Regions from separate parts of the Rossellomorea sp. RS05 genome, predicted to be linked through region 2. Evidence: riboswitches for the same ligand, from Rfam matches in the RefSeq annotation. Region 2 holds a riboswitch; each other region holds the start of a gene.
What was found. A riboswitch is a leader RNA that binds a small molecule or an ion and turns the genes downstream of it on or off. The one in region 2 is predicted to bind thiamine pyrophosphate.
Positions count from the first base shown of each region.

Region 1 (10,323 bases), 830 kb from region 2:
ATTCAATAAGACAGCGTCGGCTCCAAGCTCCATCGCTTTCGTCGCATCTGCGGGCGAGCCGATTCCTGCATCAACAATGACGGGTACATGAGCCTGCTCGATGATGAAGGAAAGATTCAGGGGATTGATGATTCCCTGCCCCGATCCGATCGGTGAAGCACCCGGCATGATGGCATGAACGCCAAGTTCCTCGAGCCTTTTGGCAAGGACGACGTCATCCGATGTATAGGAGAGGACGGTAAACCCTTGACTCAGCAGTTCTTCAGAAGCTTTCAAGGTTTCCACTGGATCCGGTAGCAGGGTCTTTTCACATCCGATCACTTCCACTTTGACCATGTCACATAAACCTGATGCCTTCGCAAGCTGTGCATGGCGAACGGCTTCCGCGGCATCTTTCGCTCCGGCCGTATTGGGCAGTAAAGTGAAGCTCCCGAGATCTAATTCCTCCAGGACATTTTCCCCAGGGGAATCAAATACGTTCAAGCGACGGACCGAAAAGGTGAGGATTTCCGCACCTGACGCTTTCACAGCCTTTCGCTGGATCTCCTGATCCGGATACTTCCCCGTGCCGAGAAGCAATCTTGATTCAAATTCATACGTCCCTATCTTCAACATGTCAACCGCCTCCTACGAAATGGACGATCTCTACCCAATCGCCAGCATTCAATTTGATATCCCTATGCTCAGCTTTATTCAGTATCTGTTTGTTCCACTCCACGATCAGCATCCGCTCACCAGTCTTAAGGTGGATAAGGAGGTCATCTACTGACTTCACCTGTGGTGGAACCTCGGTTTCTATCCCATTGACGTGTATATTCATAACCCAATCTCCTTTCGCAGTCCTTATCACTCAGTAGATCTGCCATCAGCACTCCAGTAATCGGAGCCAGAAGAATCCCATTCCGGTAGTGACCTGTCGCCAAAGACAGTCCCTCCACATTCGGAACCCTTCCCATGAATGGGAACCGTGAGGGTATTTTCGGCCTCGTGCCTGCCCATGCTTTCCCCCATGCGGCAGCGGCAATGCCCGGTGCAATGGTGCACGCCTTGGCAAGTAAACGTGAGACGCTCTCAGCAGCTACATCTTCACTGAACGATCCTACTTGTTCCGTGGCACCAATCGTCAATGTACCATCTGCTTTCGGGACCAAATACACTTCATCTGATACAATCGTTCGATTCAGGAATGCCTCCTTAGGGGTCACAGAAACGCATTCCCCTTTTACCGGCGCCGCGTCCAGTTTAATTCCTACCCGTCGCAGGATATGCTGACTCCAGGCGCCACCTGCTACCACCACCTCATCACCATAAAGGGGTCCCCGCGTGGTGTTGACACCAATGATTGAACGCCCTTTCATGATGAGTGTGTTGACCTCGGTGCCTTCATTGAGTACCGCCCCCATAGTTGCTGCCGAAATAGCCAGCGCCTCTGACAGTCGAGGTGCAAGAAGATTGCCGTCCCGTGGTATATAAAGACCGCCAATGAATGAGCGGGATAAGGAAGGTTCCATTTTCCTTAACTCCCTTTCCTCCAGCCACCGCAATTCCTCCTTCATCCCCTGTGGACTGTTCGCTTCCTCTTGAAGGAGGTGTTGCTCCCTGCCTGTCATGGCAGGCATGATCATTCCGTTTTGTCTCAAACCGATATCGATTCCTGAACAGTTCAGGAGCTGTTCGGCTAGGGCCGGGAAGAGATCCCTGCTTTCTTTGGCAAGGGAGGTCATGGAGGGGTTTCCCCTGGTTTCAGTATGGACCCCCAACATTCCAGCTGCTGCACCTGAGGCTTTGCCCGCAAGCTTCCCTTTTTCCAAAAGGGTGACGTTGCACCCCTTTTTCATAAGCTCGAAGGCGATGGATAGACCAATCACACCTCCACCGACAATGATGATGCGCTTCATCGTGCTCCACCTCCCTTTAAAGATGCTCGATAATCCTCGGCCGCCCCTCGCGGATCCGGGCTGAGGAACACACCAGACAACACGGCGATGCCTGCTGCCCCTGCACGGATTACTTCAGCAGAGTTGTCCGGCGTGATCCCGCCTATTCCAACTACGGGAAATTCATCTTTTACTTTGCTGATTGCACCCACCCCGATACCGGTCTTTCTTGGTTTGGAGCCCGTACGATATATGTTCCCTAGGAGAATGGAGTCGGCTCCTGTTTTTCCTGCAGCATCTGCTTCGGCGGGACTATGCACGGATATTCCAATTTTGATCGTTGGGAATATCCTTTTGATTTCGGAGGGCGTGACGCTCCGGGATCCGAGCTGAACCCGTTCTACACCCGTCAACAAGGCTATGTCGACTCGATCATTGACAACAAGCTTCTCTGCAGGAACACCGGATGAGAGAAGCGCGATAATGGTGTCGTATAGACAGCGCGACGACCAATTGTTTTCCCTCAGGTGAATGGCATCCACCAGGTGATGCACAAACGAGCAGATTTGGACCACTTCTCGTGGAGACTGCTTTCCCGACGTGATGATGTGAAACTCCGGTTGGGACACTGCCATTATGCACCGGCCCCGGTTCGGGTGGTGGCCAGTAATTCTTGGAAGGGCCACCGTTCAAGGGTGAAGGCCATTTCCCAGAACTGGAGTTCATAGATGCTGCTCACCAGGAACAGTTCTTTCATGCGGGCGCGTTGAGTACCACTTGCGAGCTCTGCCAGTTCATCGAGCCTTTGGATCTGTTCCTCAACCAGCTCCCTGAACCATTCCCCTCCGTAGGTGGCGATCCACTCCTGATAAATGGGTTCTTCCGGCGTGCTTCCTTTCAATTTCTCCCCCACCTCATAGTACAGCCAGTAACAGGGCAGCAGGGCAGCAAGGATATCAGCCAGATCACCGACCTGAGCAGATCGGTACATATGAGAAGCATAGGCATACGCCGTCGGGGACGGAACGAACTGCTCCTTCTCTTCTTCTGTGATTCCGAGTTTGTCAGAAAACCCTTCATGGAGAGAAAGCTCTGCTTCGAATGTTGCCTGTGCATGGGTAGCCAATCGGGCGGATGTTTGAAGATCCCCTGCTTTTGAAGCCCCCAATGCCTGCATTTTTGAAAAATGGGTCAGGTAATAGGAATCTTGCAATACATAGAATTTGAAATTCTCAAGCGGCAGGGAACCATCTCCGATCCCCTGTACGAAAGGGTGTTGAAAACTCGCTTCCCAGCAATCATCTGCAGCCAGCCGTAATTCTTCTGAAAACTTCATTTCTTCTTCCTCCTCCTGACGATCCACTGAAACGAAAAAAAGCCATTTTCCACATAGTTGGTGGAAAATGGCTTTTTGAGAATACAAAACGGATGGAAATACCCTCAAAACGCCACTTCCCTCCGCTGGTATCAACCAGATCAGGTTCAAAGGGTCTTGAAGTTTCACTTCAATCTCAGCCGCTATTAAGGGCCCCCCTAGTGGATCGTCATATGTAAGTTAAGTTCGATGCTATCGTATCATGCAGAGATGGATTGTCAAGTCCATCCAAGGAAGAAACTGCTTTTATCCTATGGAATCGTTCAAAGGTGTGGCGTTATATAAGTTCTATTAGTTTTTGGATTGGCATGTGATAAGTAGGCGTCCGTGCTCTTCGCTGCGGCCAACCGCTTTCCACGGGGCGTGCGGTGAGCCTCCTCATTCTTGCGGGGTCTCACCCTGCCCGGTTTTCCCGTTGGAGTCGGTTGGCCTTCGCTTCGAGCACTCTTTAGTGAATAGTAGGACAGGTTAAAAAAACTAATAGCGTGAGAGAAGTTTCCAACCTTATACCCTCATAGACTTATTACATCATGGTACCTGTGCCATATCCAGTGGTTGAGATTGTTATAAAATGGTCTCTTTTTGAAATCTGGTAGGCGATAAGCAGGCTTCCGTGCCTCTTCGCTGTGGCCAACCGCTTTCCACGGGATGTGCGGTGAGCCTCCTCATTCTTGCAAGGTTTCACCCTGCCCGCTTGGCACATTGGAGTCAGTTGGCTTCCGCTTCTACCACTCTGTAGTGAAAAGTGGAAGTTACCGTAGAAAGAAAAGAAGGACTTTATATACGTTTGATTTTCTGATCATTGTTGTAAGCAGGTCAAGTTGTCTACCCGTTCCTTCGGTTCTACCCATGGTGAAGGGTGGTTTCAGGTCGGGGATCATCATTTTTGTTCAGTGCAAAAAAACAACTCACTTGAACCAGCCTTTCTCCTTCGATTGGGTAATGGCTTCGATCCTATTTTTCACGCCTAGTTTTTCAAGGATGGTTGAGATATAATTGCGGACGGTCCCTGCCTTCAAACTGAGTTCATCGGCGATTTCCTGCGTGTTTTTCCCATCTGCGACGAGCCATAGGACCTCTTTTTCACGATCTGTCAATGGATTTTCTTCCCCATAGACATCATCCATGAGTTCTGGTGCAAACATCCTCTTACCGTCCATGACGAGACGTATGGATTGAGCCAGTTCTTCACTGGGACTATCTTTCAGAAGATATCCCTTCACCCCTGCCTTCAGGGCACGTTGAAAATACCCTGATCGTGCAAAGGTGGTCAAGATGATGACCCTGCAGTTCGTGTCCTTCAGTCTTTCTGCTGCTTCCAGACCGGTCATCTTGGGCATTTCGATATCCATCATGCATATATCAGGACGTAGTTCCCGAACGAGCGAGAGCGCTTCTTCCCCGTCTCCTGCCATCCCTACGACTTCCATATCATCCTCGAGGTTCAAGAGGGAACCAAGGGCCCCCAGCATCATCCTCTGATCTTCTGCAATCACGATTGAAATCAATTGTAACCCTCCCTGTTTGTATCTTTTATTACTTTAGGCACGATCATTGTAAGAGTGGTGCCATCTTCTCCGTCGATTCCAAGCTCTCCGTTCACGAAGTCTAGCCGCTCACGGATTCCGATCAATCCACTCCCTTTTGATTTTCGGTAATCCTTAGGGATGCCTTTACCGTTATCAGAAAGAACGAATCTAAGGCTATCATGGCTTTCCACCACCCTGAGTGTACACTCTGTGGCGCCGCTATGCTTAACGATATTTGTAACGGCTTCCTTCAGGCACATACTGAGGATATTCTCAAGGAACAGCGATATATTGGGGAGCGGTTCCTCGTATTCAGGGATGAACCGGATGTCGGCAGCTGACAAGAGCTGACGGATCCGGATGAATTCATCCTCGAGCCGGATACCCCTCATCTGTGATACGAGTGTCCTGACTTCGCTCAACGCCGTCCGTGCCGTCTGCTGGACATCCATGAGCTCGCTCTTCGCCTGCTCCGGATTCTTTTCAACCAGCTTTCTGGCAAGATCACTTTTCAATCCGATCAATGATAATTTCTGACCAAGGGTGTCGTGGAGATCCCTTGCGATCCGCTGCCGTTCTTCCTGCTTCACCAATTCCGAGATCCGTTTATTGGCGTCCTCGAGTTGCTCTTCTAACTGCCCTTGTTTGTTTCGATTGAAAATATTGAAAGGAAGCAGAATCACACTGATCCAAATGATCAGGATGAAAGGAAACTGAGAGAGGAAAACCTCATGCTGGAGGACGAATTTATAATTGATTGATGCCGTTGTGAGGACCAAATGCACCACATATAGCGTCAGGAACGCCGCCCGGTTCCGTATATTCCCATTGTAATAGGCGATATAAAAGGCAAAATAGATAAAATTGAATTGCACGGTCATCGTGATGGAAATGGCGATCAGGATCCCTGTCCACAAATACACCGGCCACCTGCTCGACAGGAAGGCAAACCGCAACGATATGAAAAACATGATCGTCAGGATGATACCGGTGATGATTTCCATGGTGGAGGAAGATTGAAAAATGAAGTAAAACGGCAGAATCGACGCAATGGCCCACACATAAGGTGACGTGCCTGAACCTTTGACCTTCCCTGTGGAAATGTTCATCATGATTCCTCTTTTCCTTTCAGACATAAAGCCCTTAATATTTCCTTTTTTGAATGGCTTTTTGTTTTTGCATCACGTCATACGATTTATGTATGATATCGCTTAACACGTCACCTTTATAAACACGGCCGATTTTTGTGTTCTCTTGATAGTATTCGACAATCTCATCCAATTTCTCCGACGTTTCCGGGTCAATCCTTACATTAAGCTGCATCTTCCCTTGATTTGACAACATTTATCTCCACCTTTCATCAGAAGTATAGCAACTGCTAGCACTTAGATATCTTTATCATAGCACATGATATCAGGAAAAATCGACCAAAAAGTACAACGTTTAAAAGAAATCCAGGAGGAAATCCTCTCCATCCACACCCCCTTCTTATCATAAAAAAAAAACACCCTTTTACCGCAGCCAGGGCCGTAAAGGGTGTTTTCACATCAGATATTTTCGTCACAATAAGCAACCAATGCCTGCTCTTCTTCTTCCTCAAGGGCAAAATCCAAGTAGGTTTCGGAACCCCGTTCGATGATAGAATACTGAGCGAGTTTGGAGGATGCTTCCTCCCTGACATAAATGCCTTTTATATACATTCCGGATGGTGTATATAATTCATCATCTTCCGGAACTTCGATTTCAATCATGACTTCATACCGCTGTCCCGGAAGGATTCCGGTCGGGTCTTTCAACTCTTCTGCGTTCATTTGAATAATCTCCATGCATAACTTCCTTTCATACCTTTTCCTAAACCCCTATTATACACGTAATCCCTCCCTTTCACACCATTCTCTTCTCAACCCCATGTTTTCTCGGTTATAATGGTGCTTTAAGGAGTGATCTCATGGAACGAAATGAAATGGAAAAGAAAATCATTGAAAACTATCAAAAAGATGAAAATATGATGATGATGGTTTTTGCCCAATGGTGCGTGAATCAGGATCTTGATCCCGTTGCCGTTTACCTCAAAGCGTATCCGGAGCAGAGAGATAATCCTGTCCTGAAACAAATGATGGAGCTGACGGTCCCGAAAGAGGAATCCTCAGATATTCCTTACAGTACCCTTCTGGGCGTCCTCCAGTTGTTCGGAAACGAAGATTTGGCCATCGCCATTCAGGACATGCAAAAGAGCTGAAGGAAAATCGCCAACTAAATCCGTTATACACATTCATCGTTAACATTCTTAATCTAGAAGCCTGGATTCTCTTCCAAGCTTCTTTTTTACATAAAATCAAAATAATAGCGGATGATGTGAAAGAAAATCGGTGCTGTATAAGCCAGACTGTCCACCCGGTTCAAGTAGCTTTCCTTCAGGGAAGTGAACTTCGGCCGGTCTCCGATCAGAAGATCGCGTTTCAATACCGATACCGTAAGACTTCCGATAAAGGCACCTGTCGCAATGATGACGCCTGACAAGAGACCGAATGTTTCATTCAGTGGCGTCAGATATGGGTAGAGGCTAAAGGATAAGCCCGTTGTAACCAGTAAAGCCACCATATACCCTTCCCATGTGATGGCAGGATTCGCTGTAGGAACCACCTTTAAGCGGCCGGCATAGATGGAAACGAGATGTTGAACGATGTCACTCACCTGCGTAAGGATGACAAGGTAAAGGACAAGATTGGCTCCGTATTCGGGACTCGCAACTTGGAAATAGGCCAGATGGCTAAGGCCGAACACCATAAGCATCAGGCCCCATTGAGTAGAACTGACCGACCTTAAGAACCCTACGGTGCCTTTCCCCAGGATCCTCGGTAGCGGCAGAAGTAAAAAAACGTACACAGGGATAAAGACGATGAACATTCCATACCAGCCAAGGTAGATCCAATAAAATTGGAGCGGGATTGATATGTATGCCCACAGGAAAATACGCCGGTCGGCCTTCCTTGTCTTCATCATGGAAAAATACTCTTTCAGAGAGAAGAAGCAAAGGATCATTAATGAGAGCATGGATACAAGAGGGTTGAAAAGGGTGGCAACCGTAAAAACGACAAACATCCCCCACCATGTTTTAATCCGCAGGGAAACACGGGAGAAATCCTTGTCCCCTTGGAACTTCCTTACTGAAAGGAATGCCAGATGACCGGCTGAAAGCGTCAGGAAAATGATGAATAACGTCCAATAAGCGCTAGTGGTCAAAGATGTCCCCCCTATTGTTAAAATCCTTTAAAAGGATGGGTCATTGGTCATATTAACCCCTCAGGTTATTGTATAATGAAGAAGGTGGAACATCTACATTTTTTTAGGAGGTGCGCGGTTGGAAGACCACTTTATTTATATTTTATTGACGGATACGGGCACCCTGTTCACTAAATCGATTAAGAGCTATACGAAAGCCCCCTACAATCACGCGTCCATTTCATTTGATCGGGAACTCACGGACATGTACAGCTTCGGGAGGAAGCATCCATCCAATCCTTTGTCTGGTGGATTTGTAAAGGAAGATGTCCAAAGTGGTACATACAGCAAATATCCGAAGACGACCTGTGTGATTTACAGGCTGAAGGTGTCTCAGAGGGATACGCAAAAAATGCTCCGGGTTCTGAATGTATTCAAACGCAGCAGCAATAAGTATCTCTATAATCTTTTCGGGATCGTCGGCGTGACGATGAATGAGCCGGTGGAATTCAGCAACTCCTACTTTTGCTCCCAATTCGTCGCGGAAGTATTGAGCCGGTCGGGCGTCAAGCTCTGGGATAAGCTACCCGCCCTGGTTACCCCCGAGGATTTCAGAAGATCCCCATCGTTTGAGCTGATTTACGAAGGGACACTGTCAGATTATGAACCCGTCAAAAAGCAAAGGAACCTCCCGGAATGAACAAATCCGGGAGGTTCCTTTTGGTTATCATTCGATTGTAAAGCGAAGGAAGAAAATAAATTGATAAACCATCTCATACGCTTCCAAAAGGGTAGCTTCTTCACTGAACCCCCTCATATCATTCAATGTCAGATTGAGGTCCCACAGACCATCCTCCCCGTTGAATAAAAGTTCGTAGGAGTCCTCTCCATTCGTCAGGGTCTCAGCCAGGATCTGCTTGATTTCAGGACCAAATTTCTTTTGGAGTTTCAGTCCAAGGAGAGCGCCGTAGGTTTGGAAGACGTCATTCATCTCAAGGGAGACTCCGTCAACTCCCACACGGTCAAAGCACTCCGCTTCCAGATAGACGAAGTGTTCCGGGTTTTCCTTCAGGTACCGGACAGGTTCGTCCAGTATCGCATGACCATCAGCAATCAATTCTTCCGTTTCCTTATCGCATCGCTCCACAACCGCTTGTGAAAGGGCGGTCTTAAAATCGATGATGGTGAGTCCTTCCGGGGACTTCAAGTCATTTTGAAGGAGATACTCCATTTCTTCAGGCAGGGCTTCAATGGTACCCTCGACTCTGTCTGCCCACTCAGTCATTTTCTTTTTCATATGTAGTTCCTCCTTATTCGGATAGTTCTTTGAATTCAGCGTATACGGGACAATGATCGCTGCCGAGCACCGCTGGTTCCATCCCGGCTGAAGCAAGTGAAGTCGCCAGGGAACGCGAAGCAATGACATAGTCGATGCGCCATCCGATATTGCGCTCCCTCACCTTGTTCATGTAAGACCACCAAGTGTACGCATCATCACGATCCGGATGAAGATATCTGAACGTGTCGATGAATCCGGCATCCAAGAGCTTCGTCATCTTCTCCCTTTCCTCATCCGTAAACCCTGAATTCCCACGGTTTGAACGGTCATTCTTCAAATCGATGGGTTGATGGGCGACATTCAAATCCCCACATAGGACGACAGGTTTATGCTCATCCAGTTTCTTTATATATCCCCTTACCTTATCTTCCCAACGAAGGCGGTCGACTATTCGGGATAAATCCCGCTTTGAATTCGGGGTGTACATGGTCACAAGATAGAAGGATTCGAATTCACATGTAATCAATCGCCCTTCTTCTTCAACCTCTCCCTCAACAAATCCGTAACTCACATGGAGTGGTTCCGTTTTTGTGAAGACGGCTGTCCCAGAGTATCCTTTTCTTTGGGCATAGTTCCAATACTGATGATATCCTGGCAGATCCAATTCGATTTGACCCGCCTGGAGCTTTGATTCCTGAATGCAGAAGATATCCGCATCACTATGTTTGAAGAAATCAAGAAAGCCCTTTTTGACACAGGCCCTGATTCCGTTCACATTCCAAGAAATTAGTTTGACCATCTCTCATTTGCACCTCTGATTTCATGTTTCCGATCGTTGATCTCTGGTCGGAATCCCTGCTATTATTCTACCATATTTCATTCAGACGAACGAAATTATACTAAGATAATATATGATGTTGCCATTATTATATTAGAATAACATTAGCTCGTGTTGATTATTTTCCGACAAAAATAAGGCGCGGGGAACCTGCCCGCACCTTCATCCCTCATCATTGGATTTCTGATTCTATCCGGTTGTAG
Region 1 is NZ_JBDKWY010000001.1:893,272-903,594, forward strand. Features, by position in the region: gene ABJ225_RS04600 (thiazole synthase) at 1-615, opposite strand, end outside; gene thiS (sulfur carrier protein ThiS) at 617-775, opposite strand; gene thiO (glycine oxidase ThiO) at 759-1,898, opposite strand; gene ABJ225_RS04615 (thiamine phosphate synthase) at 1,895-2,512, opposite strand; gene tenA (thiaminase II) at 2,512-3,213, opposite strand; TPP riboswitch at 3,314-3,422, opposite strand; gene ABJ225_RS04625 (response regulator) at 4,161-4,760, opposite strand; gene ABJ225_RS04630 (sensor histidine kinase) at 4,757-5,893, opposite strand; gene ABJ225_RS04635 (hypothetical protein) at 5,925-6,125, opposite strand; gene ABJ225_RS04640 (DUF6509 family protein) at 6,329-6,607, opposite strand; gene ABJ225_RS04645 (hypothetical protein) at 6,730-7,020, shown strand; gene ABJ225_RS04650 (phosphatidate cytidylyltransferase) at 7,107-8,024, opposite strand; gene ABJ225_RS04655 (hypothetical protein) at 8,143-8,703, shown strand; gene ABJ225_RS04660 (branched-chain amino acid aminotransferase) at 8,731-9,300, opposite strand; gene ABJ225_RS04665 (exodeoxyribonuclease III) at 9,314-10,081, opposite strand; gene ABJ225_RS04670 (PRK06851 family protein) at 10,293-10,323, opposite strand, start outside.
Region 1: linked by a shared signal. The riboswitch ahead of tenA (thiaminase II) and the one ahead of ABJ225_RS00410 (ABC transporter substrate-binding protein) in region 2 are both predicted to bind thiamine pyrophosphate.

Region 2 (10,323 bases):
GACGAAAAAGTCATCCATTGGAATCTCCCCAACCCGGAAAAACGTTCCACCTCCGAATTGGAGGAGTGGGTATTTTTCCAAGAAATCTGTGACGAGATTGCCATGAAGGTCAGGGATCTTGAATCCCTTCTACCTTCCATCCGAATGAATTGAGGCTGGGACAAGAGTGTTTTAGTCATAGTAAAACCCGAACTATCTTGCCTGATATAGTTCGGGTTTTTGATTTGTTTCATGTCCATTACTATTTATTTGTTCCTAGCGGTTGATTGGAGTGCAAGACGAAGACTCCAGCGGGAAGAGTAGCTGATCTGAGACCCCGCAGGCTTGCCGAGGAGGCTCACGGGCTACCCGCGGAAAGCGAAGCCTTGCACGGAAATCATGAGCGGTATAATGAAGCCATACTGATATTGTTCGTCATGACCTTTTTTGTTTTGTCCCAATCTCATTTTTTATGTGAAGTATTCCAGTTTTGCTTGAGGAAAAGCCTTTTCCATATAACCGTATAGATGATCTTTAATATCCTGTTCTTCGTCTTTCTGATAAATATACTTTCCTATGCCATATTTCCCCCACTTATAGCGACGTTCTTCTTCATTGAGTTCAAGTTTCGTCATTGGGTAATTTTTTTCGATCACCCGTTTAGCCGGCTTTGTAAATCGATGCTGGATGAACTCAAATGTGAGATCTTTTTTAGCCGATGAGGGCAGAGTGGCTTCAAGATGTTCAAACATGGTTTTGTACCCTTCTTCCCATCCTTCGTGAAGATAGATGGGCGCTACGATGAAGCCTAGCGGGTACCCTGCTTCTGCTACTTTCGCAGCGGCCTCGATTCGTTGATCCAATCTCGATGTACCGGGTTCAAAATTCTTGATCACATAATCGGCGTTGATGCTGAATCTGAAGCGTGTCTTCCCATTATGGTTCGCATCCAGAAGGTGATCCACATGGTGGAATTTCGTCACGAATCGCAGCTTACCGTGTTCTGATTGCCCAAAGTGCTCGATTGCACGCTTCAGTGTATGCGTAATATGGTCAATACCCACGATATCGGACGTACAGGCAGCCTCGAAACGGGTGAATTCAGGCGTGCGCTCCTTGATATATTGATCAGCCGCTTCAAAGATCTCATCCACATTCACGTAGGTCCTGATATACGGTTTGCTCCCCATCGTCGTTTGAAGATAGCAATAATGGCAGTGCCCCATACACCCTGTGGCAAATGGGATCGCATATTCTGCGGAAGGTTTCGAGGTGTCGAACTTCAGGGTCTTCCTTACCCCGACTACCAAGGTGGATTTTGCGATCCTGTATTTTTGGAAGTGGTTATCCCCCGGCAAATTCCGCACCTGGTTGTGGGAAGTGGTGTAGCGGATTTCCACGTTCAATTTCTCAAATTTCTCTTTAAGCTGTTTCCCAAGGGGGTACTCTAGAGCGCCCGGTTCAAAGTAGACCAGCTGGGGCATGAATGGTTTCAGCATCTTGTCCTCCTACATCTGACCGAATGATTGTGTGTAGGCCGCTTCAGCATCTGCTTCCGATGCGTAAACTGCAACTTCATTCGTCAAAGGATAATAAGTTTCGTACATGAACAGAGCAAGTTCTTCGGGATGGTCCGGATCATTCACCACTGCTGCAGCCTGGACATTCGCCACACTTTGAGTATGGGGATTGCGGTAGATCACATAGACAACATCCCCCGCCTGATAGACGGAATCCTGATTTTTGATTTCCATAGGGTTCACCCATTTCCTTCGTATTCCTTTTCATTTTTTCCTACCCGGGATCAAATATGTTGGTAATACCTGCTTATGCCAAAAAAGCTCTCCATTCAAATGGAGAGCCCGTAAAATCGTTTTGTTTGGGTGAAAATCCTCTCGGCAGCTTCGCTTTCGTCCATATTTTTCATTGAAGCGATGCACTTGATGGTCCGGCCCATCATACCGGGGTGGGTCATCTGCCCTTTAAATGGCCCTTCAAACGGCCAGGGGCCGTCGGTTTCCACCATGATGGCATCAAGCGGAGATTTTTGCACGATCTTTTGAATTCCATCTTCATACATCACATCCGGTGTGACCGATACTTTATATCCATTGGAGAGCACCCTCTCAAGAATCGCTTCGTCCCCTTTAAACCAATGGAAGTGCGCCTTCTCGACAGAATGACGTTCCAACAGATCGGAAGCAATGTCGGCATGCTCGTAGATGCAGTGGAGCACAATAGGCTTTTTAAGGGCCTTCGCTTTCACAATGAACCTCTCCAGTAATTCTTCATAAGGTTTGAGCTCAAGATCGACATCATCCTGCATCCTGTAATAAGGAAGACCCACCTCCCCCACAGCCACCAGTGAGCTGGCATGCTGATCGAGGAAGGTGAATAATTCCTCAATTTCTTCCTCGAAAGGCAGCTCCTGTTCCGGATGAAACCCGGCTGCCGCTTTCACCCGGCTGTCCATCACGGAGAGATCCAGCGTCTCCCGGCTCGACTTCAAGTTCATCGACACGGCAATCATCGCTCTAATCCCATGTGTATCGAGAGAATCAAGGATTCCCGTGCGTTTCCCGGGAGAATAGGCATCCCAGTGGATGTGTGCATCAATCATGTTGAACATACTTCGTCAACTCCCGGAAGATTTCTTTTTTGTACTCGAGGAATTCCGCGCTTAAAATAATTTGTTCATCCCTTGGGCGTAGATAGGGCACCCGGAATTCCTTCTGTACGCTTGACGGTTTACCTGATAAAACAATAATCCGGTCGGATAGGAAAAGGGCTTCGTCAATGTTATGGGTGATGAAGAGAACTGATCTCTTATCCTCTTCCCAGATATCCATGAGCCATTTTTGCATGTCGAGCCTTATGAACTCATCCAGACTGGAGAACGGCTCATCAAGGCACAGCAGGGATTGCGGACTCATCAAGGCCCTGATGAAAGCGACCCTTTGCTTCATCCCACCGGAGAGCTCATCGGGATACGCCCCCTCATAACCTGAAAGTCCTGCACGCCCGATCCACTTTCTAGCCTGTTCCTCGTCTTTCCTCCCGTGAATTTCCTGACCCAGGATCACATTTCCGAGAACCGTTCTCCACGGTAATAACGCATGATCCTGCGGCATGTAGCTGATGAACCCGGTCTTACCGTTGATATTCTTCCCGTTGAGAATGATGGAGCCTTCTTCAGGTTCCATCATCCCGCCGATCAAATGAAAGAGTGTAGTTTTCCCGCTGCCTGAAGGGCCAAGGATGGACACGAACTCCCCTTCTTCAACCTGAAGGGATAGATCCCGAAGGACAGGGTGATGATCGAATTGCTTCGATAAAGACTTGATGTGTAGCTGACTCATTTCAACTCCTCCTTCTTCCCTTTCACACACCATCTCTCCAGTAGGACGATGAACGTGAAAAACAACAAGCTCAAGATCATGATGGCGAAGATCGCCACAAATACACGATCGGTCCTGAATGCCGAGGAAGCAAGCGTCATATAGACACCGATTCCCTTCTGAGACCCAAGCCACTCAGAAATGACAGCTCCCATGACGCTGTATGTAGCCGCAATCTTCAGACCTGAGAAGATGGATGGAAGGGCATGGGGCCACTCCACCTTCCTGAAGATCTGCCCCTTGGTGGCCCCAGCCATTTTCATATAGTGAATATAATGGCGTCGCGTCTGCCTGAACCCGTCCATGGTGGAGACTGCTATCGGAAAGAAGCACACAAGCGTGATCACCAGGAATTTAGGCAGCAGGCCAAAACCGAACCATATGACCAGTAGAGGTGCAAGGACGATGATGGGGACGTTTTGCGATAAGATCATCAGCGGATAGACTGCCTCCCTCACCCCTGGAAGAAGATGCAGTGTGACAGCCACAGCGATCCCCGCCGCACATCCGATCAAGAACCCGGAAACGGAGAGCCCGACTGTCGAAGTAAGATGGATGTGGAAGGAGTCCCAGGAAGACAAGCCTTCGGAAATGACCTTCATAGGGGATGGCAGCAGCCATTGGGGGATGGTGAACACCGTTACCGCCACCTGCCAGAAGATGAATAAAAGGATGAGGGCCGAAACCGGCCGCCATCCCTTCCTGATTCCGTTCATCATGAACGGTATTTACCGGTAAGATCCGTCATTTCGATTCCTTGAGGCTGATAGAGAACCTTGATCTGAGAGATGACATTCACGCTTCCCCTTGCGATCATCTTCTCATTCATGCGCTCCACGATCTTGAACAACTCGCTGAGTTCACCTTCCATTGTCGTTTCTAAAGGATTCACTTCATAGTTCACTCCCGATTCTTCTATGACTGCGATCGCGTCGTCCACATAAGGGATGACATCTTCACCATTCTTCGTTTTCGGGATGATTTGAATACTGACCAATGCATTTGCCATTTATGCTCACTCTCCAGGTAAAAATTCATTTGTGTATGCTTTTTGACTATCAAGTTTCTTTTCGAGAAGTCCATTATCGAACATCCAATCAGCGTAGTTCTTCCATACTTCCGCTTTCTGCTCTCCCCATCTATCCGCATCGTCTTTGTATTTCGGTGCAAGCCATTCTTGGCTTTTCATGACGAGCTCTTCATCAAGGTCGGGTGCTTCTTTCAGAAGGATCTTGCCTGCTTCATCCGGATGCTCGACACTGTACTCATATCCTTCCGTTGCTGCCTTCAGGAATGCTTTGACCGTGTCAGGGTCATCCTTTATGTGGGATTCGTTCGTCGTGAGGACAGGAGTATAGTAATCAAGTTTATCCGAGTAATCTTTGACATACATCATATCAAGTTCTTCCCCCCGGAGTTCGGCTTCGATTCCCGTCCAGCCATAAAAGATCCAGGCAAAGTCGATATCCCTTTTTACAGCCGTAAAGAAGTCTGTGTCCCCCATATTCACGAAGTTGACCTTCTTCACGTCGGCTCCTTCCTGTTTCATGATCGAGCCCATGACCGCTTCCTCTACGGGAGAACCCCATCCACCGTAGGTCTTGCCTTCGAAATCTTCAGGCTTGGTGATCCCTTTGTCTTTCGGTGCTGCGAATCCGGATGTATTATGCTGGATGATGGCCGCAATCGAGACGATCGGTACATCCTGTACCCTTGCCTGTGTGACACCTTCCTGATACCCTACACCAAAGTCCGCCTTTCCCGATGCCACCAGTTGGTCAGCACCAGCCTCTCCTGGCATGATGATGTCGACATCCAGTCCTTGCTTTTCAAAATATCCTTTTTCTTTTGCCACATACAAACCGGTATGGTTCGTATTCGGAGTCCAATCAAGGACGACCGATACCTTTTTGAGCTTGTCTTTTTCAGCTCCTCCTGCACTGCAAGCAGTCAGCAGAAGGATTGAACTTACGACCATGAGCCATTTTCTCAAGATGCATACGCCCCTTCACAAAATATGTACAGAAAAAAAACGCCCGAGGCTCATGAGCCTAGGACGCATCATTAAACAAGAATTCTGTCTACGATCTGTTTCCTACGCTGGTATGAGCCAGTTCAGGTTCAAAGGGTCAGCATCTGATGGATGCACTCTCAACCGGCCACACCGGTCCCCCTACAATAATCACGATATCGGGCGTTATCTTTCATTCCTACTTTGCCATAGTATCTTATGGTTTTCAAGCATTTCTTGAGGGGGACATCAGATCTTCAACCGCTTCGGATACCTCTATGAGCTGGGAAAATGCAACGAAGGGTTCCCTACGTAGATAAAAGGTATATTGAACGATGAACATGGTAAGATGATGCATGAATCGTGCGCCGTCTCCCTCCCTGAATGTTGACTCAGCACCGTACCCCTTTAAGAATGCGGTGATCAACGGCCATGATATACCGTTATGAATGATGAGGTGTGCGCAGAAATAGGCAATGTCAGCCATGCGGTTGGCAACACGGAGCCGCTGAAAGTCGATGATGCCAACACTCCCTTCTTCATCGACAAGGAGATTCCCGGGGTGAACATCACCGTGCACCAGCTGCTTTCCTCCTTCAAGGTCCAAACTGCAAAAATGCTTCACAACGGACCGCGCCCACTTGGCAACAGGAGAATGGCTGCATTGAAGGATCCACTCCCACGTATGAAGGGAAATATCCCACGATTTGACTCCTTCGAACGGAAAGTGCATGAAACTTGAATGAAGCTTGGCCAACGTGTTTCCGACAGCTGACATGATCGGAACTTCCCATCCCGGTCGGATTCCGGGAATGCATGCGTATAAGGCGTACCCGCATCCATCCGCCCAGAACATGTTTCCTCCATGCCTTGCGGGATGAGGCATCTCCACCCGGATGGACCGCTCATGAAGATAGGAGGTGAGCTTCTCTTCCAACTTCATCTGCGTCCTCCGCTTGATATAAAAGATGCCCTCGGGACCATGAGCAGCCCACACGCTTCCACTTATCTTTTTCACCTTGAACTCTTCTGCATCTTCTTCAGAAAAAAATGCGGTAAAAAAGTCTAGCATTTCGTGTTCCACCCGTCTGTGTAGTAAGATATTCATTAGTATGACTGTCTAACCACCATACATACCAATTGCATGAAATGAGGAATGCGCGATGGAAAGAATCAAAATCACAGAAGACCTAAGTTTCTCAAGGATCATCCATGGTTTCTGGAGACTTGCAGACTGGGATTATACAAAAGAAGAAACCCTTTCATTGATCGAGCATGATCTTGAACAAGGCATTACGACATTTGATCACGCAGATCTATACGGTTCGTACAAATGTGAAGAGCTGTTCGGAGAGGCCCTTTCACTGAAGCCTTCTTTGCGGGACCACATGGAGATCGTCACTAAATGCGGAATCGTCATTCCTTCCGAACAACGACCGCAGCATCGTACCCACCATTACAATACGTCTAAATCCCATATCCTTGAATCTGTGGATCAGTCACTCAAGAACCTGTCAACTGACTATATCGATGTCCTGTTGATTCACCGTCCCGATCCATTCATGGATCCGGAACAAGTAGCAGACGCCTTCACTCAGTTAAAAGACGCCGGTAAGGTCAAACATTTCGGTGTCTCGAATTTCAAACATCACCAGTGGTCCATGTTGCAGGCACATCTTCCGTTCCCTCTCGTGACTAACCAGATTGAACTATCTGCTTACGAGCTTGAAAACATCGAAGACGGCACGTTGAACCTTTGTCAGGAGAAGAAGGTGCCGCCAATGGCCTGGTCACCTCTTGCTGGAGGAGCCATCTTCAAGCAAGGCGATGAAAAAGCCGACCGCCTGCGTGCTGCACTTGAAAAAGTACAGGGCGAAACAGACGCCAACGGAATCGACGAAATCCTTTATGCTTGGCTTCTCACCCATCCTGCCCGCATCATGCCGATCGTCGGTTCGGGCAAAAAAGAACGAATCCAATCAGCCATCAACTCACTGAACATCACCTTAAACCACGACCAGTGGTTCGAAATCCTCCACGCCTCAATGGGCCACGAAGTACCTTAAGAAAAGCGGAGGGGGCTAGTTCTGAGGCGACAAGCATAAGACGAGCCACCCGGAAAGGCGTTCTTTGCCTTTTTGGGTGGCTTGGCTTATGACCTCGAGCCTCAAGCCCCCGGAGCTGGACATAAAGAAAAGCGGAGACGGGTTGCTCTGACCCGACAAGCATAAGACGAGAACCCTGAAAGGCCCTCTTTGCCTTTTGGGGTTCTTAACTTATGACCTCGAGGGTCAACCCGCCGGAGCTAGGCAAGAAGAAAAGCGGATGGGGGCTCGTTCTGAGGCGACAAGCATAAGTCGAGCCATCCAGAAAGGCGTTCTTTGCCTTTTTGGGTGGCTTGGCTTATGACCTCGAGCCTCAAGCCCCGGAGCTAGACAAGAAGAAAAGCGGAGGGGGCTCGTTCTGACCCGACAAGCATAAGACGAAAAACCAAAATAAAAATGACGATCTCTACAGATCGTCATTTTTATTTCCTCCTAATATTATCAGGAGCTACATAGAAGTCGAGATACACTTCCTGAAGCTCTCCCATTGGCAATTCATACAGCTGTTTATCTTTATATTTATAAACTCCAATTCGTAAGAGCTGTTGAATGTAGAAGTCTTTTTTTGAATTTTTGATTGTACTTAGTTCATTTTCTTGGTGTAACATTTTCAACCCCTCCAATTGAGGTGTATACCCCAATTATGGAAGGTTTCAAACCAAGCAATATGGATTGGTGGAGTAAAATATCCCTTCATTTCTCCGAACTTATTAGAGGTTGATTTTCCACTGGGTGAAAAGATTCACCTTACCCCATTTCACAGGCTACCAGCCCGTATTGGATTCCCGGATCAAGATCCAGTATCATCCTGAACAGTCTTTCTACATCTTCCCCTTTTCTCCTGTGGGCGTAATGGCCTGACAGCACCTGGATCATTTCATAAGGATAGAGCAGGCACGTGTGGCTTCCCCAATCCGTTTGTCTTCCCACCAACTCTTTTTTGTAAATACCATCCAGGATCTTGTAGAAAAGATCGGATCCATCAGGAAGAAACGGACTGATCCTTTTCGGATAATTATGATTCCAATCACCGCCTTCATACTGAAAAGCAGGATCTTCCAGGTCTCCAATGAATACTTCGACTTCAGCCATACAATCGCCTCCTTGATTCATTTTATAAAGGAGGACATGGTTTTAGAACAAAAATCCAGGTCGGTCTGTGCATGATGATATGGAATAAGAGGCTGGGACAAGAGTGTTTTAGTTATAGTAAAACCCGAACTATCTTGCCTGAGATAGTTCGGGTTTTGATTTGTTTCATGACCATTACTATTTATTTGTTCCTAGCGGTTGATTGGAATGCAAGACGAAGACTCCTGCGGGAAAAGTAGCGGATGTGAGACCCCGCAGGCTTGCCGAGGAGGCTCACGGGCTACCTGCGGAAAGCGAAGTCTTGCACGGAAATCATGAGCGGTATAAAGAAGCCATACTGATATTGTTCGTCATGATCTTTTTTGTTTTGTCCCAATCTCTTATAGGTATTTTCTCTGTACGCTCCGACCATCATAGGTGAACTGCATATTCCTTCCTTCCACCCGGGTTTCCATATGGACCGGTCTTCCCCAAAGCTGATGAAGATAGGGAAGGACTTTCTCCAAATATTTAATATCGAGTTCCACGTCCTCAAACCAGTGCTTCAGGTACAGCTCGCCGCTCTTCATATAATCTCCGTCATCGACTGTGATGTATGGGAATCCACCGTTCACCCTCATCCCGACAAGCTGATCCCTTACATGGGTCCACTCTTTGTCTACGATCTTGTAGTCCTTACCCTGCTTTTGGAAGAGATACATATCCTCCCTTGTCACGAGGTCTTTCGTAAGGTAATTCCTCAGGAATGAGATGTCGGATTCGATCTCCCTCACCTCAAACATTTTTTCCCTTCCCGAGTTTTCCTTCACACCCCGCTTCTTCATCTCCTCTGTCGGATGATCATAGCGGTCCTCGATATCTTCAAAGATCTTTAAGCCGAGGTAATAAGGGTTGATCTGAGTCCGTGACGGCTGGACGACCCCTGCATTCAACTTGGCAAACTCGATGGATTCACCCGATGTGAGGTCCATTTCCCTGATGATGCGCTGATGCCAATAGGAAGCCCAGCCCTCATTCATGATTTTCGTTTCGAGCTGTGGCCAGAAGTAGAGCATCTCCTCCCTCATCATCGTCAAGATATCACGCTGCCAATCGGTAAGCTCACGGCTGTACTGTTCAATGAAGAGCAGGATATCCTTTTCGGGTTGAGGCGGGAATTTCTTTTTCACCTTTTTCGTCTGGATCTTTTTTGGCTTTTCATCCAGGGACCAAAGATCATCGTAGGGTGTGACAGGGGCCGATTCTTCCTCTACCCATTCCACATCATCCATCGTCCATGAAAGATTTGGCCGCATAAGGGAAGGATCGATATGTTCATCCACTGCAAGAACTGCATCAAGGAAGTTCTCGACCTCCTGCTTCCCGTGTTCGATTTCATACTGTCTCACGCGCTCCGCCGTCGCCGACATGCTCTCGACCATATCCCGCTTCGTGTTTCGGAACCTCACATTGTTCTTGAAGAAATCACAGTGTGCAAGCACATGAGCGACAATCAATTTATTCTGTATCAAAGCATTCGAATCGAGCAGGAAGGCATAGCATGGATCCGAATTGATGACTAACTCATAAATTTTGCTCAGCCCCAGATCATACTGAAGCTTCATTTTATGGAACTGCTTGCCGAAGCTCCAATGGGAGAAACGGGTCGGCATCCCGTAAGCACCGAATGTATAAATGATGTCGGCAGGACAAATTTCGTATCTCATTGGGTAAAAGTCCAATCCAAATCCAGAAGCAA
Region 2 is NZ_JBDKWY010000001.1:61,624-71,946, reverse strand. Features, by position in the region: gene ABJ225_RS00445 (low molecular weight phosphatase family protein) at 1-153, shown strand, start outside; gene splB (spore photoproduct lyase) at 450-1,478, opposite strand; gene ABJ225_RS00435 (transcriptional regulator SplA domain-containing protein) at 1,488-1,733, opposite strand; gene ABJ225_RS00430 (TatD family hydrolase) at 1,829-2,608, opposite strand; gene ABJ225_RS00425 (ABC transporter ATP-binding protein) at 2,592-3,338, opposite strand; gene ABJ225_RS00420 (ABC transporter permease) at 3,335-4,096, opposite strand; gene ABJ225_RS00415 (thiamine-binding protein) at 4,093-4,386, opposite strand; gene ABJ225_RS00410 (ABC transporter substrate-binding protein) at 4,393-5,370, opposite strand; TPP riboswitch at 5,453-5,562, opposite strand; gene ABJ225_RS00405 (phosphotransferase enzyme family protein) at 5,615-6,460, opposite strand; gene ABJ225_RS00400 (aldo/keto reductase) at 6,552-7,454, shown strand; gene ABJ225_RS00395 (Fur-regulated basic protein FbpA) at 7,916-8,101, opposite strand; gene ABJ225_RS00390 (hypothetical protein) at 8,241-8,585, opposite strand; gene ABJ225_RS00385 (SpoVR family protein) at 8,966-10,323, opposite strand, start outside.

Region 3 (10,323 bases), on a different contig from region 2:
TTCTTCCCACTGGAAGACTTCAGCAACACCGATTTCAAGACCGGACTCGTTGACGAATTTTTTGACGAAGTTCCAATAGACTCTCCTGAAGACGGCTGAATTCCTTACCACTTCATCAAGGGTGGTGGTAGAGCGGCTGCGATCGGCAGCCGTTTTCTTCGTCCACTCATCAATCGCTTCCTTCATCTCTTCTTCTGGGCGGATCAGGCATTTGGCCAAGAGCCTGGCGTAAGTCGCATTCTGCTCTTTCACCCGCTCCTGGACATCCTGGGGTGCCTCGGCGGAATAATGGGAGCCGTACTTCACGCGTTGGCGGGCGGCCCATTCCTCAGTGAAATGATAGGCATTTTCGTTCAGATACTCATATAGTGCTAGTGAATGTGTCGTCATAAGGCTCTCCTTCGCAAATCTTCTCTACTCATTGTCTATCGAATGTAAGTCTTTGTCAATGAATGGTGCAGGAGGAAAAGAAATGGAGATGGATATATGTTACCATTGGAAGATACTGTTTAAGTAAAGGAGTATAGCATGGAAACGAATCAACCAATCCTCTCATTGCATCAACTGAAGAAAGCCTACAATGGAAAAGAAGTATTAAAAGGTGTAGACCTTGATGTGTTCCCCGGGCAGATCATCGGCTACATTGGTCCGAATGGGGCCGGTAAGAGTACAACAGTTAAAATCATCCTCGGACTTGAAGAATATGATGCCGGCTCAGTGAGGCTGTTCGGAGAAGAAATCACCTCTGCGTCGGTTGAATACAAAAAAAGGATAGGGTATGTGCCTGAACTTGCAGACCTGTACGATAATCTCACGGCACAGGAATACTTGACCTTCAGTGGAGAGCTGTATGGGATGGCCCCGGTCGAAGCGGATGAAAAAGCGGAAAAGCTGATGAGCCTCTTCGGGTTGTCCGAGGTGTATCATTCCAGGATTGCATCCTACTCAAAGGGCATGAAACAGAAGACCCTCATTATTGCGAGTCTCCTTCATGATCCGGATATCCTGTTCCTAGATGAGCCGATCAATGGCCTCGACGCCAATTCCGTGATGATCTTCAAAGAACTACTGGCGCAGCTTGCTACGGAGGGCAAGACGATTTTTTATTCCTCCCACATCATGGATGTTGTCGAGAAGATCAGCAGTCGCATCATCCTGCTTCATCAAGGGACGGTCGCAGCGAATGGAAGTTTTGAAGAGTTGAAGAATCAAAATCTGGAAGGTTCCCTCGAGGAAATATTCAATCAGCTGACTGGCTTCACCGAGCATAAGGAAACGGCGTCTGAGATCGTTTCGGTCGTAAGGGGAGTGTAGTGATGAGGACATTTCCGACCCTGAAGGTCCTTGATGCATTCAAGGGTTTGTTCGCAATATTCGGCTTTGATTATCCTGTCATCCGCAAGATCCTCCAGATGAAGTGGACCATGGACGGCAGGAGGGTGCCCACCATCTTCCAGCAGGGAAAGGTGAAAAATGAAAAGGACGGGAATCGGTTCATCAAATCACTCTGGGTGTATGCCTTATATGGATTGATCCTGCTTCCGATCCTGTTCTTTGGGGATATGTATCTGTTTCAAATGACGCTGATATTCTCCGTCATCTTCTTCATGACAAGCACATCGATGATCTCGGATTTTTCGGTCGTGATCCTCGATGTGCGCGATTCCACGATCCTTTTCACCAAACCGGTCCAGCGGAAGGATATCTCGATGGCGAAGGCTTTACATGTATTCTTTTACCTGTTCTTCCTGACCGGAGCACTGACGGTCATTCCGCTTGCGGCTTCGTTCTTCTTGAATGGGTTTATCTTTTTCCTTTTGTTCCTGGTTGGTATCGTGCTTCTCGATCTTCTCATCCTGGCCATGACGGCTCTGATGTATTATTATGTTCTGAAGTTTTTTGATGGTGAGAAGCTGAAGGATATGATCAATTATGTCCAGATCGGTCTCTCTGTCGGGATTGCGATAGCCTATCAGCTGGCGGCAAGGGCGTTTGATCTCGTGGATGTGAATGTTTCTTTTTCACCGGAGTGGTGGACGGTGCTGATTCCGCCCCTTTGGTTCGGTGCACCGTTTGAATACGTCCTCAACGGGAATCATTCCAAAGTGGTACTGATCATGACCATTCTCTTCGTGCTGGTTCCCCTGGCCGCACTGGTCATCTACATCAAGGCACTTCCCCAGTTCGAGCGCAATCTTCATAAGCTCTCGGCCCAAGCTGGAGGAAGGAAGAGGAGGGTGAAAAGTGATCGTTTCCTTAAGTTGCTTTGCCGGAATCAGGAGGAACGTGCGTTTTACCGATTTGCCCAAAAAATGATGAGGACGGAGAGGGATTTCAAGCTCAAAGTCTATCCTTCATTGGGCTTCGCCCTGATCCTCCCGTTTCTCTTTATTTTCACAAGGCCAGACCTTTCCATCTCGGATCTTCCTGGAAGTAAATCATATCTGGCTGTCTATGCCAGTCTCATCGTTGCCCCGTCCGTCGTGATGATGCTGAACTATTCCGGAAGGCATAAAGGGTCCTGGATCTACAGGGTGGCTCCCGTGACACGGGTGGACTTGGTCTACAGAGGGACATTGAAAGCATTCCTTGTGAAGCTGTTTCTGCCGATATACATGATTCTGACCCTTGCATGCATCTTCCTCTATGGGCCTGTAATCATACCGGATCTTTTCGTCATCTTCATGGTTGTGTGTATCACGACGGTCCTATGCAGCCTGTGGATGAATCGGGTTCTTCCTTTTTCAGAAAGTTTCGAGGGGATGGCCCAGAGCGAAACCCTTAAAATCATCCCCTTCTTCTTCGTGGGGGGAGCACTGGCGGGTCTGCATTACCTGGTACTCAAGATACCTTTTGGGATCTATGGGTATGCGGTGATTGTCACTGCGGTCAATCTTGTTTGCTGGAAATGGCTGATCAACGGTCGAAATGAGCCGGAACGACTTTAGGCGTTTCCGGCTTTTTGCCATGCGCGGAAATTCATTCGTATAACACCATTTGAAGCTATAGGCATATACATAGGGAAGAATGGGTAACGTCGAAAAGGGAATGATGATAGAGGACGAAAGGGGAGAGCTTCATGTTCCTTGATTGGTTAGGCGGACTTAATCCTGCTCTACAGGCGCTTTTCGGAGGAACGGTGACTTGGGGACTTACAGCATTGGGGGCCTCTGCGGTCTTCTTTTTCAGAAAGATTGAGAAACATACATTGAATATGATGCTTGGCTTTGCTGCGGGGGTCATGATTGCAGCGTCCTTCTGGTCCCTTCTTGCTCCATCCATCGAATTCAGCGAGCAGAACGGGCAGATTCCGTGGCTTGCACCGGCAGTCGGTTTCCTTCTTGGAGGACTTTTCATCCGACTCCTGGATTTTGTCGTCCCCCATCTGCATCTCGGGAATGCATCGGAAAAGGCGGAGGGACCACCGACGAAGTTCAAGAAATCCACGCTCTTATTCCTTGCCATCACGCTTCATAATATTCCGGAAGGCCTTGCCATCGGAGTGGCATTCGGGGCTGCGGCACTCGGCCTTGGCGATGCGACCCTGATCGGGGCCATCGGTCTTGCAATCGGAATCGGGATTCAGAATATGCCGGAAGGGGCCGCATTATCCATCCCTCTCAGAGGCGAAGGGATGTCCCGAAGGCGGGCTTTCAATTACGGTCAGATGTCTGCCATCGTAGAGCCCATTGCAGCAGTCATCGGAGCAGCGGCCGTGCTGATGATCCAACCGCTCCTTCCGTATGCCCTGGCATTCGCGGCAGGGGCCATGATATTCGTCGTTGTCGAGGAATTGATACCGGAATCCCAATCTTCAGGTAGCACGGATCTCGCCACCCTGGGTCTGATGGCGGGGTTTGTGGTCATGATGATCCTGGACGTGTCGTTGGGTTGAGAGAGAGCACCCTGAAAATTCAGGGTGCTTTTTACGTGCTTGTCAGGGTCGCTTTACCACGAATGATGTCGGACTATCTGTAAAAAGAGTCAAAAGTCCTATTATCGGTGAATCTTTTTGTCATATCATTCAGATTCTTTTATACTATACTATAAAGGGATTCATTAGTATGAAAGAACTGGTTGGAGGGGATGGAATGAAGCTGATCGCCGAGTCGAAGAAGACACTGAGCATTCTTTTGGTTGCAATCCTTTTCGTGACAGCAAACCAGATTCCTGGAGTACAGCACGTCACAGCGCGCATCGCGACCAACGTGTATATCAACTTTAAGTATGAGCATTTGAAATTATCCTATGATTCAGTCGAATATTCCCCGCAGCTCGGCGACTACTCCGTAGCGTATAAAGACGGGGAGGGGAAGCGCTATGGCTTCATGGTCACTCCGAAAGCCATGCCGATCTTCATCCGTCATGATCCGTTGGAGCCTGCACCGGAATGATTTTGCCCTTTTCCCGCTCTTCCGTTATAATGGACAGGTAATCAATTTCATAAACGTAACCACAAGGGGAGCTTTTTTGCTGAGAGTGAACGGTTGATCCGTTCTGACCCTTTGAACCTGTTAGTTAGCACTAGCGTAGGGATGTGGAAGGTAGTTTTCTGCCTTGTTGTACATGCATTCTCCCTAATGGTTTCGTTCATAGAAAAGGGGGATTTTTTTTATGAAGAATATGAAGCTCATCGTCTTGATCGAAGTGGCGATCATGGCGGCCCTGGCCGTCGTGGTCGATCTGATTCCATCCATCAAGCTCACACCGTCGATTTCATTCAATGTGGCCATGGTGCCGATCTTCCTGTTGGCATTCAGAAGGGGCTTCAAGGCTGCCACCCTGGCCGGGTTCATCTGGGGATTGTTACAGGTCGCCCTCGGGGAAGCCTGGGTCGTTCATCCGGTACAGGTCTTCCTTGAGTATTTCGTGGCTTTCGCCTTCATCGGTGGGGCTGGACTATTCAGCAACCGGATCCAGAGCGCTGTGCGCGATGGGAGGAAGAAGGGGCTGCTGAGTTGGATGCTTCTCGCTATTTTGGTCGGAAGCGTGGCCCGTTATTTCTGGCATTTCATTGCGGGTGTGTTCTTCTTCGGATATTTGGCGCCGGATAACCTATCGCCGGTTCTGTTTTCATTTGCTGCCAACGGAGCTTCGATGCTCGGTTCGGCAATCCTTTGCGCCATTGTTTTATGCGCGCTGGTGGCTACAGCACCCCGACTTGTCAAAGTCGAGGATGGACGTTCCGTCAATCGTAAAGCTGCGTGAGTGTGAAGATCGGCTGAGGCCGGTCTTTTTCTATTGTGCTGGCGGGGGTTTCGCTTGGGGAGAGCAGGGGTAAATGAACAGGAATAGGACTATGGAAGGAGGGGTGATCATGACGGAATATATGCTGGAGGCTGCCCAGGATTGGGGATTGTGGGGGATTCTCCTCTCCCTCTTCATCGAAGGGAGTGCCTTCCCATTTGTAGGTACGTTATTCATCGTGACCGTCGGGTTCTTGTTGGAACTATCGTGGCTTGAGCTCTTTTTCGTCTCCGTTGCAGGAAGTGCCCTCTACGTCTTAGGGAGCTATATCCCTTACTTCCTTAGTTATAAGCTCGGTGAAAGGGTGGAGGCACGCCTCAGCCCTGAACGCAGGCAAAAGCTTCGGGCTGCACAGGATCAGTTCACGAAGTATGGCATTTGGAGCGTGGCGATCGCGAGTCCTCTGCATCTGGGGAATGTCGTCCCGTTTGTTGCAGGGATGTCCAAGATGGATGTGAAACTCTATTCCTTCCTCACCATGCTAGGGATCACGCCCTCCACCTTCCTCCTTCTCAGTTTCGGGAAATTTTCCGGAGGAGATCCTGAAACCGTCATGCGTACAATCGATCATTATCAAAACCTCGTGATCGGCGCTATCATCGCTGCCACGGTCGTATATGTCCTCTATAAATGGAAGTGGAAGCCCCTCAGGAAAAAAAGTTCCGTCACAGACGGCGGACCCTCTTCGATAAAGAACGATGATGAGTCCTCATTGCGAACATAATTCCTTTCCTTTAAACTAAACCTATTCTTAAATCAATCGTGTGGAGAGATTCTATGGAAGCAAAAATGATGCGAAGATACGATATCATGGAGGTATGCCTCCTTGCAGGGAAAATCATGCTGCAAAGCGGTGCTGAAACGTACAGGGTGGAAGATACCATGATGCGGATCGCAGCCTCCTACGGGATCAAGGAATCCCACAGTTATGTGACGCCCACGGGTATCATCTTTTCAATTGAAACAGAAGAACCGACCAAGACCAAATTGATCAGGATCAACGAGCGCTCCACGGACCTTGAGAAAGTTACGCTCGTCAATAGCCTCTCCAGGCAGATCAGCAAAGGGCATCTGTCTGTGGAAGAGGCCTTTCATGCGCTTGAGAAGCTGGATGAATCGGATCTTTCCTATCCGTTCAAGCCTCAGCTCCTGGCAGCCACCATTGCGAGCGGCTGTTTCCTGATCATGTTCCTTGGATCCTGGAATGACTTTATACCGGCAGCCATTACGGGCGGTGTCGGTTACATCTGCCTGATCTATTTCCAACGGGTCGTACCGATCAAGTTCTTCTCCGAGTTCTTGGCCAGTCTGATCATCGGCATGCTTGCCTTTGGATTTGTCCAGTCAGGTATCGGGCATCAGCTGGATAAAATCGTCATCGGCTCCGTCATGCCCTTGGTACCGGGGCTGTTGATCACCAACGCCGTCAGGGATTTGATGGCAGGTCATCTTGTATCCGGCCTGAGCAAAGGGGCAGAAGCGTTTCTGACGGCGTTCGCCATCGGTGGCGGGGTTGCGGTTGTCTTCACATTGTTGTAACGGAAGGGGAATGAAGAGTGATGTTTGTTGTTGAACATATGGTGACGAGCTTCATTTCGGCTGCCGCTTTCGGAATCATCTTCAATGCTCCGAAGCAATCGCTGTTCAAATGCGGCATCGTCGGGATGCTCGGATGGATGATCTATATCGTCCTGTTCACCTTTGAAATCGATACCGTCATTGCGACGCTTGCGGCTTCGTTCGTCGTGGCGGTGGTATCGCAGATATTTGCCAAGATGTACAAAACCCCGGTAATCATCTTCAGTGTTGCCGGGATCATCCCCCTTGTTCCGGGGGGCATCGCTTATGATGCCATGAGGAACTTTGTCCAGAATGATTACAATATGGCCATGAACCTCGCAGCCAAAGCATTCATGATCTCAGGGTCGATTGCAATCGGTCTCGTCTTCTCCGAGGTCATCAATCAGGTGATCCGAAACGCAAAGCTCAGTTCCTCTGCGCGCAGGATGAGATGAAACATTATAGAGAAGAAGAGGGTGCCAGTCGCGGCACCCTCTTTTCCTACTTATTCGCTTTTCCTTTCGAAACCGAGATAGCGAGTGCCCTGGAAGGTGAGGAGTCCTTCGTCACCTTCTGCAAGCATGCCGTATTCTGGGCCCTTGACGTGCATCTCCATCCGATCGCCGCTTTCCACTTGAAATGTCATGTAATAGCTGGTGTGTGCCCGCGAATCTCCGCCGCCGCCGTGAACCTCTGTCCGCTTCGACACGACTTCGGCCCTGGATGACAGGCGCGGAGACTGATTGTTCCTACTCCATTCGCCCACACCTTTGAAAACCTGAATCAAGATAACACCTAATATAACGACGAAACCTATTCCTACTAGGACCGGCACGACGTCGAACATGATATCGCCTGTCTCGCCCATAGCTTCTCCCCCTTATAAGTTGCACGATAAAATGGTATACGGAAACGGCGCTAAGAAAGTTTCATTCAGGATTCTTTTGGTCTTTATCGGATGGTGGAATGAGTGGGGTGACGAAAAAGATATCGGGCAAATCTTTCGGCTTCCGTACAATCAAAAAACACGCTATGATGAAAGGAACGATATTTCGGTATTGCCGGCGGTTCCTCCACATCCGGGCGCAGGTATGAAGGGAGTACATATGAAGGTCATACATTTTCTGAAACCTTATCGCATGGCCATGGCTGTAGCGTGGCTGTTCATGCTCACAGAACTTGCAGTAGAGCTTTTCAACCCGTTATTCATGGCAAAGATCATCGATGACGGCGTCATGACCGGGGATCTGGATCTCGTGCTGAAATGGGGCGCCATCATGGTGGCCATGTCCCTGTTCGCCTTCCTCTCCGGCATCGCCAACTCTTTTTTCGCAGCCCATACCTCTCAGGGCTTCGGATATGATTTGCGAGGGGCCCTGTACGAAAAGGTCCAGTCGTTCTCCAAATCGAGCTTTCAAAACCTTCCTGCGTCTTCCCTCATCACGAGGATGACCAATGATGTCAGGCAGATTCAAAATACCATTTTCATGAGTCTCCGGATCATGCTGAGGGCTCCACTCCTGGTCGTGGGGTCCACCATCATGGCCCTCTTGGTGAATGCCAGGCTCACCTTGATCCTGCTCGTGATCATCCCTGTGCTGTGGCTATTCCTCGTCTGGGTCCTCAAAAAGGGCTGGGGCTTGTTCGGGAAGGTTCAGATCCGTCTTGACCGGGTGAATGAAGTCATGAAAGAGAACCTCTCAGGCATGAGACTGATCAAGGCATATACTCGGGGGCAATATGAAGAATCTCGTTTTGGTGAAGCCAATGATTCCCTCAAGGATCGAACGATGACAGCCCTCCGCTTCATGGAAATCATCATGCCTTTACTGATGCTCGTTATGAATATGGCCCTCCTGTATATCCTTTGGCATGGCAGTGAACGGGTTGCGGCCGGAGGAGTACAAGTAGGGGAAGTGGTTGCCATTGTCACCTATGTAACCCGGATTTCATCGGTGTTCTCCATCTTCTCGTTCATCATCACTAGCTTTTCACGTGCGAAGGCATCATCGGGCCGGGTGGGGGAAGTATTGAACACGACTGTCGATATTACGGATCATGAAGGGGCAGCAGGTCAGGTGGTAAAAGGGGAGGTTGTATTCAAGGATGTTTCCTTCCGGTACCCTGGCACGGATGAATACGCCCTAGAGGATGTTACATTCACCCTTCAGTCCGGTGAGACGATGGCAGTACTCGGGGCGACTGGTTCCGGTAAGACGTCCATGTTCCAGCTGATCCCGAGGCTGTACGACCCTCAATCCGGTGAAATTGAAATCGATGGCCAGCCCCTGGGAAGCATCCCTCTGAATACGCTCAGGACTTCAATCGGCTTCGTTCCTCAGGAAGCCGTCTTATTCTCGGGGACCATTGCCGAAAATCTTCTCTGGGGAAAAGAAGGCGCATCACAAGAAGAGATGGAACAGGCGGCAAAGGACGCGCAGATTCACGATACCGTCATCCAGCTCCCGCGGGGATATGAAACGGTGCTCGGCCAAAAAGGTGTGAATCTTTCCGGGGGTCAAAAGCAGCGCCTTTCCATTGCGCGTGCTTTGATCAGAAAGCCGGCAATCCTCATGCTCGACGACAGTACGAGTGCCTTGGATATGAAAACGGAGGCTAAGCTCATTCAAGCCCTAAAAGGGTATGAATGCACAACCATGATCATCACCCAAAAGGTAGGGACCGCCATAGGGGCGGATATCATCCTTCTCCTTGAAGACGGAAAGCTGATCGCCCATGGTAATCACCAATCACTTATGACAGACTCCCCGTTGTACCGCGAAATTTACCATTCTCAGTTCGGAGAGGAGGGGCAGCATGTCAAGACACGTTAGAAAGAAGCTGGGGAAACATGATAAAGCGAAGGATATGAAAGGCACCCTCCGGAGGATCTGGGATTACCTTTCACGCCAGCGGGTGCTTCTCTATATGGTCATCGTCATGGTGATCATCAGTTCCGCTGCATCGCTCCTCGGTCCGTTCCTCGTAGGGAAGGCCATCGATGACTATGTCGTCACGCGTGAAATTACCGGACTCGGACGTTTGCTCATCGCCCTGATCCTGATCTATATTCTTCACTCCATCTCTGTGTGGTTCCAAAATTATTGGATGATCGGGATTGCGCAGGAAACGGTACACCGGATGAGGAAAGATTTGTTCCACCAGCTGCATCAGCTTTCGATCCCATTCTTCGATAAGAGGAAGCACGGGGAGCTGATGAGTCGTGTGACAAACGATATCGATAACGTAAGTGCCACGCTGAATAGTTCGTTCATTCAGATCATTTCAAGTTTCCTGACCCTCCTTGGGACCATATCGGTCATGCTATGGTTGAGCCCTCTGTTGACGTTGATCACACTGACGGTCGTGCCCCTCATGGTATTCGGCATGAAGTGGATCACGAAGAGGACGGGTCCCCTTTTCAAGGAATACCAAGGAAATATCGGTGAACTGAACGGATACATCGAGGAGACGATTTCCGGTCACAGCATCATCAAAACCTTCTCCCGTGAAGAG
Region 3 is NZ_JBDKWY010000011.1:59,043-69,365, forward strand. Features, by position in the region: gene ABJ225_RS20440 (STAS domain-containing protein) at 1-390, opposite strand, end outside; gene ABJ225_RS20445 (ABC transporter ATP-binding protein) at 529-1,314, shown strand; gene ABJ225_RS20450 (hypothetical protein) at 1,317-2,948, shown strand; gene ABJ225_RS20455 (ZIP family metal transporter) at 3,080-3,895, shown strand; gene ABJ225_RS20460 (hypothetical protein) at 4,065-4,394, shown strand; TPP riboswitch at 4,449-4,553, shown strand; gene thiT (energy-coupled thiamine transporter ThiT) at 4,615-5,208, shown strand; gene ABJ225_RS20470 (DedA family protein) at 5,318-5,971, shown strand; gene ABJ225_RS20475 (threonine/serine exporter family protein) at 6,025-6,786, shown strand; gene ABJ225_RS20480 (threonine/serine exporter family protein) at 6,807-7,262, shown strand; gene ABJ225_RS20485 (DUF2500 domain-containing protein) at 7,313-7,675, opposite strand; gene ABJ225_RS20490 (ABC transporter ATP-binding protein) at 7,914-9,641, shown strand; gene ABJ225_RS20495 (ABC transporter ATP-binding protein) at 9,625-10,323, shown strand, end outside.
Region 3: linked by a shared signal. The riboswitch ahead of thiT (energy-coupled thiamine transporter ThiT) and the one ahead of ABJ225_RS00410 (ABC transporter substrate-binding protein) in region 2 are both predicted to bind thiamine pyrophosphate.